DNA from 3 places in the Streptomyces sp. NPDC006602 genome. Region 3 is predicted to be linked to each of the others. Evidence: riboswitches for the same ligand, from Rfam matches in the RefSeq annotation. Region 3 holds a riboswitch; each other region holds the start of a gene.
The links. A riboswitch is a leader RNA that binds a small molecule or an ion and turns the genes downstream of it on or off. The one in region 3 is predicted to bind cobalamin.

Region 1 (3,862 bases), on a different contig from region 3:
AAGGGCCTCGTGCTCAAACTCCCCCAGAGAGGCTAGAAGTTGCGCAGTGCTTGAGGAGCGAGGCGATGTCGGGGTCCACCACCCGGTAGCGCACGATCCTTCCCTCCTTCTCGCCCTCCACGACCCCCGCCGCCCGCAGCAGCCTGAGGGCCTGTGACACGGCGGGGTCGTTCATGCCGGTGGCGATCGCCAGGTCGGAGACGGCCAGAGGGCCGGTCCGGTGCAGGGCGAGCAGCAGGGCGAGCCTCTTGGGATCGGCGAGGAGGGCGAAGCGGTCGGCCCAGGCGCGGACATGGCCCGGTTCGCCGATCGCGGCGATCGCGTCGCACACCCGGTGCCCGTCGATGGTTCGGCGATCCGCTCGGTCGGCCGGAACGAGATGCATGCCGCCATCCTCGCAGGCACCCCTATGTGATCTTCCATACCTGCGCAGGTACGCAGCTATGCAGGAGACGGCTCACCCCCCTACGGTGGGCGGGCCGTGGTGCTCGGGAAGCCGGTGACGGTCCCTCAGGGACCCATGCCGGAGCGGCCCTCGCCACTGTGATCGGGGAGTTTCCGTCCCGTCCGGCGCAAGCCGGGCCACTGGTCGCAAGACCGGGAAGGCAGGAACGGACACGCACGACCCTCCCCCACTCTCGACTTCGCTCGAGGGGGAGGTACCCCTAAGAGCTCCGAACAAAAGTGGAGTCCGATCAGCTCGCGGCGTCTGGTGCGTGCGATCGCAAGGCGCCGGAAGCTCCTCGTAGCGGAGCTACTAGGGGCTTTCGGCAACGCGGCGAGCGTGCGTGCCAGACGCCGCGAGCCGGGCTCCACTTTTGTTCGGAGCTCTAAGCCAGGAGACCGGCCACGGCATCTCACGAGTTGATCCACGAGGTGCTGGAGCGTGACCGGATGACCCTGCCCAACCCTGCCCGGAAGTCTGCGTCGGTCCCCGCCCCGACGTCCTTCAAGTGGCGCCGGGAGGACACCCTCAAGACCGCCGGACTGATGGCGGTCGTCGCCGCACTGCACGTCGTCGCCTTCGGAATCCTGTTCCTCCTCGTCGCCCCCGGGCACTACGAGGTCGGCAACAAGGCCTTCGGCATCGGCCTCGGCATCACCGCCTACACCCTCGGCATGCGGCACGCCTTCGACGCCGACCACATCGCCGCGATCGACAACACCACCCGCAAGCTGATGGCCGACGGCAAGCGCCCGGTGTCGGTGGGCTTCTGGTTCGCGCTCGGCCACTCCAGCGTGGTCGTTCTCCTCGCCCTGCTGATCGCGGGCGGCACCCAGCTCGCCGGAAAGGTCATGAACGAGGGCTCCAGCACCCACCAGGTGCTCGGCTTCCTCGGTACGACGATCTCCGGCACCTTCCTCTACCTCATCGCCGCCCTCAACCTGGTCGCCCTGCTCGGCATCCTGAAGGTGTTCAAGGCGATGCGGGCGGGCGCGTACGACGAGCAGGAACTCGAACAGCACCTGGACTCCCGCGGGTTCATGAACCGGATCCTCGGCCGTCTCACCAAGTCCATCAGCCGCCCGGGCCAGATGTACCCGCTCGGCTTCCTCTTCGGCCTCGGCTTCGACACCGCCACCGAGGTCACCCTGATGGTGATGGCGGGCTCGGGAGCGGCGGCCGGTCTGCCCTGGTACGCGATCCTCTCCCTGCCCCTCCTCTTCGCCGCCGGCATGAGCCTGTTCGACACGCTCGACGGCACGTTCATGAACTTCGCCTACCAGTGGGCGTTCTCCAACCCGGTCCGCAAGGTCTTCTACAACCTCACCATCACCGGCCTGTCCATCGCCGTCGCCTTCTTCATCGGCACCATCGAACTCGTCGGCGTCCTGCACGAGAAGCTCGACCTGAGCGACACGGTCACCACCTGGATCGCCGACATCAACCTCGACAGCGTCGGCTACGTCATCGTCGGCCTGTTCATGGTGGTGTGGGCCGCCGCCATCGGCTACTGGCGACTCGCCAAGGTCGAACAGCGGTGGGCGGTACGGCCGGCGGCGGAGACGCGCTAGACACCCTCCACCGTCGTCAGACGCCCTCCACCGTCGTCAGCCACAGCTTCACGTAGCGCTCCACGTCCACGCCCAACGCCACGTCCACCAGCGGCTGTTCGCGGGTGCCCTCGTGGATCTCGGACTCGCCGGGGCGGGGGCGGCGGTCGGCGATCGTCTGGCCGCGGGTGGGGCCCGGGGCCAGGCTCACCTCGAGCGGGAGGCGTTCGGTGGTGATGCCCCCCGGGTCGACGACCGCGCAGATGGCGCCCGCGTCGCCGAGGCCGCCCGTGGGGGTGGGGTCGCCGGAGGTGGCCGGGTCGCGGTGGGCGAGGAGTTCGCCGGCCAGCCGGAGGCGGGGTTCCGCGCTGGCGCGCAGTCGCTGGACGTCCCCGGCCGGGACGAGGACCTGCTTGAAGACGTCCAGGCCGTACATGGTGATCGGCACCCCTGCGGTGAGCAGGATCGCGGCCGCCTCCGGGTCGTGCCACACGTTGAACTCCGCGACCGGCGTGGCGTTCCCGGTCGCCACCGCGCCGCCCATGAACACGATCCGCTCGATGTTGCGCACCACCTCGGGGTGGGTGCGCAGCAGCAGCGCGATGTTCGTCAGCGGCGCGGTGGGGATGAGGGTGACCGGCGTCGGCGAGGCGAGGATCTCGCGGCGCAGCAGCGTCACCGCGTCCACGTCGACCGGCCGACGGGTCGGAGCGGGCAGCCCGAGGTCGCCCATGCCGTCCTCGCCGTGCACGTGCCGTGCCGTCCGCACCGGCTCGATCAGCGGGCGCTCCGCGCCCCGCGCGACCGGGATGTCACCGGCCCCGGCCTGCTCCAGCACGGTCAGGGTGTTGCGTACGACGCCGTCCACGTCGGTGTTCCCGGCCACGCAGGTCACCGCCCGTACGTCGAGCGCGGGATGCCGTACGGCGAACAGCAGGGCCAGGGCGTCGTCGACACCCGTGTCGCAGTCGATGATCACCGGGATGGGCTGACCGGTCACGGCGGGGTTCCTCTCTCTACGGGCTACGACGGGTTACGCCAGCGACCTTACGCAGCCGCCCACAGTTCGGTCCCGCGATCACCGACCCTGGCCGCGATCCGGTCCAGCAGCTCCCCGACCGGCACCGCTCCCGGACGGCTCCCGTCCCGCAGTCGTACGGCCGCCAGGTCGCCCTCGGCCTCCCGCTCCCCGATCACCGCCTGGTACGGCACGAGTCGCGCCGCCCGGATCCGGGCGGCGAGGGTGCCGTCGCCGGGGCCGCGGACTTCCGCCCGAAGTCCGCGCGCGACCGCCTGCCGTACGACCTCGTGGGCCCGCTCCTCCTGCGCGTCCGCCACCGGCAGTACCACGAGTTGTACGGGCGCGAGCCACGCCGGGAACGCGCCGCCATGCTGCTCGAGGAGATGCGCGACCGCCCGTTCCACGCTGCCGATGATGCTGCGGTGCACCATGACCGGCCGGTGTTTCGCCCCGTCGGCGCCGATGTAGTGCAGGTTGAAGCGTTCGGGCTGGTGGAAGTCGATCTGGACGGTGGAGAGGGTGGACTCGCGGCCGGCCGGATCGGCGATCTGGACGTCGATCTTGGGCCCGTAGAAGGCGGCCTCGCCCTCGGCCGCCTCGTAGGGGATCCCCGACTCGTCGAGGACCTCCCGCAGCAGTGCGGTGGCCCGCCGCCACAGGTCCGGGTCGGCGACGTACTTGCCGCCCTCGCCGGGGAGGGAGAGCCGGTACCGGGCGGCCCGGATGCCGAGATCGGCGTACGCGCGGCCAATGAGCTCGAGGGCGTCCCGGGCCTCGTCCACGGCCTGCTCCAGGGTGCAGAAGATGTGCGCGTCGTTGAGCTGGATGGCCCGGACCCTGGTCAGA
Region 2 (3,862 bases), 840 kb from region 3:
ACTCGGGCCCGGGCGTGGCTCCTGAGCTCGCGCAGGAGGTGTTCTCCCGCGGCTTCACCACAAAGGCCGCGCGGGGCGGCGACCGGGGTATCGGCCTGGCGCTCACCCGGCTGGTCTGTACACGCAGAGGAGGCGAGGTGTCGGTGGCCAACACACATCCTGGCGCCGTGTTCACCGCCCGGATGTCCGTAGGTCAGCTCACCGATCGGGAGACGGAGGAAGTCCGGTGATCGACGTACTGGTTGTCGAGGACGACTTCATGGTGGCGCGGATCCACCGCGGATTCGTCGATGGTGTCGAGGGCTTTCGCGTGGTCGGATCGGCGGACTGCGGGGAGAAGGCGCTCGCCGCCGCCGCCGAGTTGCAGCCCGACCTGGTTCTGCTCGACCTCTATCTGCCCGATATGTTCGGTTTGGATGTCATTCGCGGACTGCGGACGGCGGCCCACGACTGCGATGTGCTGGTGATCAGTGCCGCCCGTGAGGCAGAGGCGGTCCGGGCTGCCGTCCGCCAGGGCGTGGTCGACTACCTTCTGAAACCATTCGACGCCGACGACCTCAAGGACCGGCTGGAACGCTACAGTGCCCGGCGCGGCAATCCGCACACCGCCATGGTCAGCGGACAGGCCGATGTGGACCGCGCACTGGGACGGGTGGCGGCACCGACGGTGACGTCCACTCTGCCGAAGGGCATGAGCGTGGAGACCGCGGAGCTGGTCCAACGCGCTCTGCGCGCGGCTGACGGAACCTTGTCCGCGGCCGAGTGCGCGACGAAGGTCGGCATCTCGCGCGTCAGCGCTCGCCGCTACCTCGAATACCTCAGTGTCACGGGCCAGGCGGAGGTGTCGCTGCGCTACGGGCAGGCGGGCCGCCCCGAGCGTCGCTACCACTGGCACGCCTAAGTCGGACCGTGTCCCTGTCGGTCGGCCGGAATGCCTGACTGCTTGGGGTGGCGTGCCGTGTCCCGGCGAGAATCCGCTGCGGGCGAGTTCGAGGCGGTGGACGCCGGCCGGCCCGTGTCACCGACCCGCCTCGCCGCGGCCGGCCGCGGCGGTGATGGCGCACCGCACGTCAAGGGGCTGGGTCGGTCGGCTCTTCGCAGGCCGGTGCCTGGGGGGCGTCATTGGCGTGCCGCGTCAGGTCGCAGACCGTGCCCAGCGCGATCTTCCAGGTGTTGTCCTGGAGGACGGCCGCCCCCGGGCCGCCGGTGTCCAGCCGTCGGCTGTCGCGAGTGAGGGTGTAGGTGACGTCGGCGTGCAGGTCGGAGGTGTACGACACCGAGGTCACGTCGGCGCGGAGGCGGCGGCCGAGCCGGTCGCGGAAGAGATTGTCGATCATCAGCGCGTTCTCCTCGCCGCTCTCGACGGCCTCGCTTCTCTCGTCGAGGGAGGACGCCGGATCGAAGAAGATCCGCCAGGCTTCCCTGATGTCCTGCTCGGCTTCCTCCGGGTCCGCCGGTGCCGTCCCTGTCGGCGTGATGGACTCGGAGACCGACGGTGACGTACCGGCCGTCGTGGGGCTGAACGACTCGGTGACGGGCGACGGTGTCCTTCTGGGCGCGTCGCCGTCGCCGCTGTCGTCGCAGGCGCCGGTGAGGACCAGGACAGCGGCGGCGACCACCGCCCAGGTCACACGTGGTGTCGCAGAGACCATGGAGCTCCACCTTCGGGGTCGCCGTGTGTGTGAACTACCCGGATCGGGGTGATTCACCCGGGCGGATTCGCGCGCGAGAACGAAGTGGGTACCGCGTCACGGGGTGAGGCCGTCATCCCGCTGGGGGGACGACGGCTCGTCAGCCTGCCCTGGACTACGAGGGCCCTGGACTACGAGGGCTCGGGCAGCCGCCCGGCCCCGGGCCGTGCCCCACCGAGCGGCTGCCCGAGCCGCACATTCCAGCGCCCGGACCGTCCGCTGAACTCCGTCGCCGTCAGCGGTGGCACGTCGATTCGCCAGAAGGCCGGGTCGGGAGCCCCGAGCGTCCGTACCACCGCAGCCCGTACGGCCTCGGGATCCACCACGGCGACAGTCCGGCCCTCGAACCGAGCGGCCGACGCGAGCCAGGCGGCGATCCGGTCGCAGAACTCCCGTACCGACTCCCCGCCGTGCGGCGCGGATGTGGGATCCGCCAGCCACAGGGCAACCGCCTCGGGCTCCTTCGCGCTCACCTCCGCCAGGGCCGCGCCACGCCAACGACCCGTGTCGAGCCCCGTCAACTCCGGTACGGGCACGGCGTCCAGGCCGAGCGCCTCGGCCGTCTCCCGGCAGCGCACCGCGGGGGACACCCAAGCCCGGTCCACCGCCGTGAGCGTCCCGGCCGCGCTCCGCGCGAGCCGGAGTCCCGCGGCGTCGAGCGGACAACCGTCGTCGAAACGAGCCTCCCGCAGCGCCGCACTGATCGCGGGTGAGATCAAGGTCACTCGGCTTGTCATGTTCCCGTTCCCATGCTCAACATCCCGGCGTCGCCCAGGACTTCAGGTCCCACGCTCGCCGGCGTGCGCCCATGCGCTCTTGGCCGCGCCCCTGCTTCGCGGTACCTTCTGGGACGATGTCCAGGACGGACATCGACGACGGTTCCGTGGAAGCCGGTGAGAGTCCGGCACGGTCGCGCCACTGTAAGCCCGGTTCGCACCCCCAGGTGCCAGCAGGGCAAGTCAGACCCGCCCCGTCGTCCTGTGCACCACCGAAACGGGACGCGAGTTCCCCAGGAGGGCCTGCCATGGCGCAGTCTGTCGCTCAGCCGACCACCATTCCCACCGCCGTACCGGCCAAGCTGCCGATCGGCGCGATCGCCCCGTGGGCGGTCTTCTTCGGCATCCTCATGCTGGTCCTGCTCTACTTCGTCGGCTTCGAACAGGGCGCCACCTCGGCGATGAGCGGAGAGAGCGTCCACGAGTGGGTGCACGACGCCCGCCACCTGCTCGGCTTCCCCTGCCACTGACGGCGCGGGGAAACGCACGAGCCCATGAATTCGGTAACCGTCCGCAACCTTCTGGTGCGCGGCATGCTCGCGGGTCTCGCCGCGGGCCTGCTCGCCCTTGCCGTCTCCTACTTCCTGGGCGAGCCGCGCGTCGACGCGGCGATCGCCTACGAGGAGGCCCACGCCCACGCCCACGAACACGGCCAGGAACTGGTCAGCCGCACGATGCAGTCCACCGCGGGCCTGTCCACCGGTGTCCTGGTCTACGGCGTCGCGTTCGGCGGCATCGCCGCCCTCGCGTACTGTTTCGCGCTCGGCCGTATCGGCCGCTTCGGGCCGCGCGCGAGTGCGCTGCTCCTGGCGGTCGCCGGCCTGGTCGCCGTGTATGTCGTGCCGTTCTTGAAGTACCCGGCCAACCCGCCCGCCGTGGGTGACCCCGACACCATCGGCAGGCGCACCGCCCTGTACTTCCTGATGGTGGTGCTGAGCGTGCTGCTCGCTGTCGCCACCGTGATCCTGGGCAAGCGCCTGGCGCCGCGCCTGGGCAACTGGAACGCGACGCTCGCCGCGGGCGCGTTCCTCGTCCTGGTCGTCGGGCTCGCGTACGGGTTCCTGCCGTCCTTCAACGAGGTCCCGGAGCACTACCCGGCCACCCTGCTGTGGCAGTTCCGCCTGGCGGCGCTCGCCGTCCAGGTGACCCTGTGGACCTCTTTCGGGCTCGTCTTCGGGGTGATGGCGGAGCGGGTGCTCGTACCCGGGGCCGCTGAGGCGGTTGCCGCCGAGGAGCCGGGTGCCGCTGGTCGGAAGACTCCGGTACCGCACTGAGGACGACGTCACTCCGGCGACCCCTGCCGGAGTGGCGGCCAGAGGGGGCGCTGAAGGAGCCGTACGCCCTGCTCGACTCCTTCGCGCCCCAGGCGACGACCCCGTTCACCCGCTGGGTCGG
Region 3 (3,862 bases):
TCGCCAACACGATCTCCAAGGGTCTCGTCGACGAGACCGGCATCCGTCCCGAGGTCATCTTCGCCGCCCTGGTCGGCGCGATCCTCTGGAACCTGCTGACCTGGCTGGTGGGACTCCCCTCCAGCTCCTCCCACGCCCTCATGGGCGGCCTCATCGGCGCCACCATCGCCTCGGCCGGTTTCGGCGCGGTGCACGGTGACGTCCTGGTCACCAAGGTCCTGATCCCGGCGATCGCGGCTCCGATCGTGGCGGGCCTGGCCGCGATGCTCGCCACCCGCCTGTCCTACTCCCTCGGCAAGAAGGCCGACGGCAAGGCCGCCGTGAAGGGATACCGCAGCGGCCAGATCGCCTCCGCCGGCCTGGTCTCCCTGGCCCACGGCACCAACGACGCCCAGAAGACGATGGGCATCATCACCCTCGCCCTGGTCGCCGGCGGCGTCGTCGCCCCCGACTCGGACCCGCCCACCTGGGTCATCCTCTCCGCGGGCCTCGCCATCGCGCTCGGCACCTACCTCGGCGGCTGGCGCATCATCCGCACCATGGGCAAGGGCCTGACCGAACTCCAGCCGCAGCAGGGCTTCGCCGCCCAGACCAGCGCGGCCACGGTCATCCTGGCCTCCTCCCACCTCGGCTTCTCCCTCTCCACCACCCACTCCGTCTCCGGCTCGGTGATGGGTGCGGGCCTTGGCCGCAAGGGCGGCGTGGTCCGCTGGTCGACGGCGACCCGCATGTTCGTGGCGTGGGGTCTGACCCTGCCCGCCGCGGCCCTGGTGGGCGCGCTCGCGGAGTACGTGACCGGGTTCGGCGCCTGGGGCACCGCCCTCGTCGCCGTCTTCCTCATCGCCTCCAGCGTCGCGATCTGGAAGCTCTCCCGCCGCGAGGTCGTCGACCACACGAACGTCAACGACGCCGAGGAGCCGGCCGGTGTGGTCACCACGGCCATCGCCGCCGTGACGCCGCCCCCGGCGGGCACCGTGACCGAGGACCTCACGGCCACGATCCCGGCCCCCGCTGCGGCTGCGGCCACCGCCGCCGACCCCGCGGCCCCGCCGGCCGCGACCACCGTCTGAGCCCCGCCACCCGGGCACCAACCGGCATGAAGGAAGAACCAGCATGAAGATCGACTGGGCGGCTCTCGGCTCCGTCTTCGGCGTCAGTCTCGTCATCACCGTGGGTCTCGTGACCCTGTTCACCCTCGGCATCGTCGGGCTGTCGCGCCAGGAACGGGCGGCGGCGCAGGGCGGATCCGCGGGGCTGGCGGTGACGGGGGCGTACGTGTGCTTCTCGGCTTGCGCCGCGGCGGTGGGGTACGGGATCTACCTGATCATGGCCTGACGTCACATCTGCCGGGCGGGTACGGGACCTTGTGTCCCGTACCCGCCCGGTCGCCGTTCCACCGCACGTCACGGGCACGGGCGCCCCCTGCGATGTGGGCTTCTGCACACTACGCTCCCGCAGGTCAACAGCAAGTTGACGGCCCTTCCGGCCCCGTGGTGGACTGCCGGAGCCATGTACGGCGGCAGGAGAGGAAGCCGGTGTGAGTCCGGCGCGGTCCCGCCACTGTCACCGGGGTAGGAAGCCCCGGGAGCCAGGAACTCTCACCGCCGATCTCGTCGAACCAGGGCGCGGACACCCTGAGTGAGGACACATCGCCATGCGCGGCTACCGTTTGAGGTTCAACACCAGCGCCCTGTCTGTGACAGCGGTCGGCTGAGTCCATGCGTGCCGATCGCGTTTTCGCGTACGGCGCCGCCGCCGGCCTTCTCGGCGACCTGCTCCTCGGCGATCCCCGCCGAGGACACCCGGTCGCCGCGTTCGGGCGGGCCTCGGGTGCCGTGGAACGGGTGTTGTGGCGGGACCACCGGGGGTGGGGCGCGCTGCACGCCGTCGTGTGTGCCGGGGGTGCTGTCGCCCTGGGAGCCGTGGCCGCTCGTGTCGTTGGTCCGTCTCCTGCCGCTTCCGTCGCGCTGACCGGCGCGGCCACCTGGGCCGTGGTCGGGGGGACTTCGCTCGCGCGCGAGGCTCGGGTCATCGGGCGGGCGCTGGAAGCGGGGGACGTCGACGCCGCGCGGGCTCGGCTGCCGCATCTGTGCGGGCGTGATCCGCAGGCCCTCGACGCCGACGGGATCGCCCGGGCCGTGGTCGAGTCCGTCGCCGAGAACACGTCCGACGCGGTCGTGGGGGCACTGGTGTGGGGGGCCATCGGGGGTGTGCCCGGGCTTCTCGGGTTCCGGGCCGTCAACACCCTCGACGCCATGGTCGGGCACAAGTCGCCCAGATACCGGCGGTTCGGGTGGGCTTCGGCCCGGCTCGACGATCTCGCGGGGTGGCCGGGGGCACGTCTGACGGCCGTACTGGCCGCGGTGGCCGGTCCCGACCCGCGGGGGGCCGTACGTGCCTGGCGTGCCGACGCCGCGATGCATCCGAGTCCCAACGCCGGGCCCGTGGAGGCGTCGTTCGCGGGGGCGCTCGGGGTGCGGCTCGGCGGGACCTTGTCGTACGGAGGACGGATCGAGCATCGGCCCGTGCTCAATGGGGACGGACGGGCCGTCGCCACACACGATGTCGAACGGGCCGTACGACTCTCGCAGCGCGTCGGTCGGCTCGCGCTCGGCGTCAGTGTCGCCGCACGGCTCCTGGTGAAGGGGCGTACGTCATGAGCGGTGGTCTTCTCGTCGCCGGCACCACCTCCGACGCCGGCAAGAGTGTCGTCACCGCGGGGATCTGTCGGTGGCTGGTGCGGCAGGGGGTCAAGGTCGCGCCGTTCAAGGCGCAGAACATGTCCCTGAATTCGTTCGTGACACGAGAAGGGGCCGAGATCGGGCGGGCTCAGGCCATGCAGGCGCAGGCCTGCCGGGTCGAGCCGACCGCGCTGATGAATCCGGTGCTGCTGAAGCCGGGCGGTGAGCAGAGCAGTCAGGTCGTGCTGCTCGGGAAGCCGGTCGGTGAGCTCAGTGCGCGGGGGTATCACGGGGGGCGGCAGCAGAAGCTTCTCGGGACCGTTCTCGAGTGTCTCGCCGAGTTGCGGGGCACGTATGACGCGGTGATCTGTGAGGGGGCCGGCAGCCCGGCCGAGATCAACCTGCGGCGGACGGACATCGTGAACATGGGGATCGCCCGGAATGCCGGGCTGCCTGTGCTCGTGGTCGGTGACATCGATCGTGGCGGTGTCTTCGCCTCCTTCTTCGGGACGGTCGCGCTGCTCTCGCCCGAGGACCAGGCGCTCGTCGCCGGGTTCCTCGTCAACAAGTTCCGGGGGGACGTGTCCCTGCTGGAACCCGGGCTCGACATGCTCCACGGGCTCACCGGGCGGCGCACGTACGGCGTCCTGCCCTTCCGACACGGGCTCGGGATAGATGAAGAGGACGGGCTTCGGGTCTCCCTGCGGGGGACGGTCAGGGAGTCGGTCGTCGCCCCGCCCGTCGGGGAGGACGTGCTCAGGGTCGCCGTCTGTGCGATCCCGCTGATGTCCAACTTCACCGACGTCGACGCGCTGGCCGCCGAGCCGGGTGTCGTCGTGCGGTTCGTGGACCGGCCGGAGGAGCTGGCCGACGCCGATCTGGTCGTCATTCCGGGGACCCGGGGGACGGTCAGGGCGCTGGAGTGGCTGCGGGAGCGGGGGCTGGCCGAGGCGATCACGAGGAGGGCAGCTCAGGGACGGCCGATCCTCGGTGTCTGCGGCGGTTTCCAGGTCCTGGGCGAGCACATCGAGGACGAGGTCGAGAGCCGGCGAGGTCATGTCGAAGGGCTCGGGATCCTTCCCGTCCGCGTGCGGTTCGCCCGCGAGAAGACCCTCACCCGGCCCGTCGGCGAGGCCCTCGGGGAACACGTCGAGGGGTACGAGATCCATCACGGGGTCGCC

Region 1: linked by a shared signal. The riboswitch ahead of ACFYO2_RS15720 (HoxN/HupN/NixA family nickel/cobalt transporter) and the one ahead of ACFYO2_RS00320 (cobalamin biosynthesis protein) in region 3 are both predicted to bind cobalamin.
Region 2: linked by a shared signal. The riboswitch ahead of ACFYO2_RS04135 (CbtB domain-containing protein) and the one ahead of ACFYO2_RS00320 (cobalamin biosynthesis protein) in region 3 are both predicted to bind cobalamin.

What each region holds. Positions count from the first base shown of each region.
Region 1 is NZ_JBIAHG010000005.1:135,585-139,446, forward strand. It holds gene ACFYO2_RS15715 (ArsR/SmtB family transcription factor) at 14-385, opposite strand; cobalamin riboswitch at 466-867, shown strand; gene ACFYO2_RS15720 (HoxN/HupN/NixA family nickel/cobalt transporter) at 895-2,016, shown strand; gene ACFYO2_RS15725 (nucleoside hydrolase) at 2,033-2,995, opposite strand; gene thrS (threonine--tRNA ligase) at 3,043-3,862, opposite strand, start outside.
Region 2 is NZ_JBIAHG010000001.1:894,315-898,176, reverse strand. It holds gene ACFYO2_RS04155 (ATP-binding protein) at 1-230, shown strand, start outside; gene ACFYO2_RS04150 (response regulator) at 227-901, shown strand; gene ACFYO2_RS04145 (hypothetical protein) at 1,071-1,652, opposite strand; gene ACFYO2_RS04140 (histidine phosphatase family protein) at 1,823-2,428, opposite strand; cobalamin riboswitch at 2,535-2,679, shown strand; gene ACFYO2_RS04135 (CbtB domain-containing protein) at 2,716-2,937, shown strand; gene ACFYO2_RS04130 (CbtA family protein) at 2,962-3,741, shown strand.
Region 3 is NZ_JBIAHG010000001.1:58,259-62,120, forward strand. It holds gene ACFYO2_RS00310 (anion permease) at 1-1,070, shown strand, start outside; gene ACFYO2_RS00315 (hypothetical protein) at 1,114-1,335, shown strand; cobalamin riboswitch at 1,478-1,618, shown strand; gene ACFYO2_RS00320 (cobalamin biosynthesis protein) at 1,719-2,660, shown strand; gene ACFYO2_RS00325 (cobyric acid synthase) at 2,657-3,862, shown strand, end outside.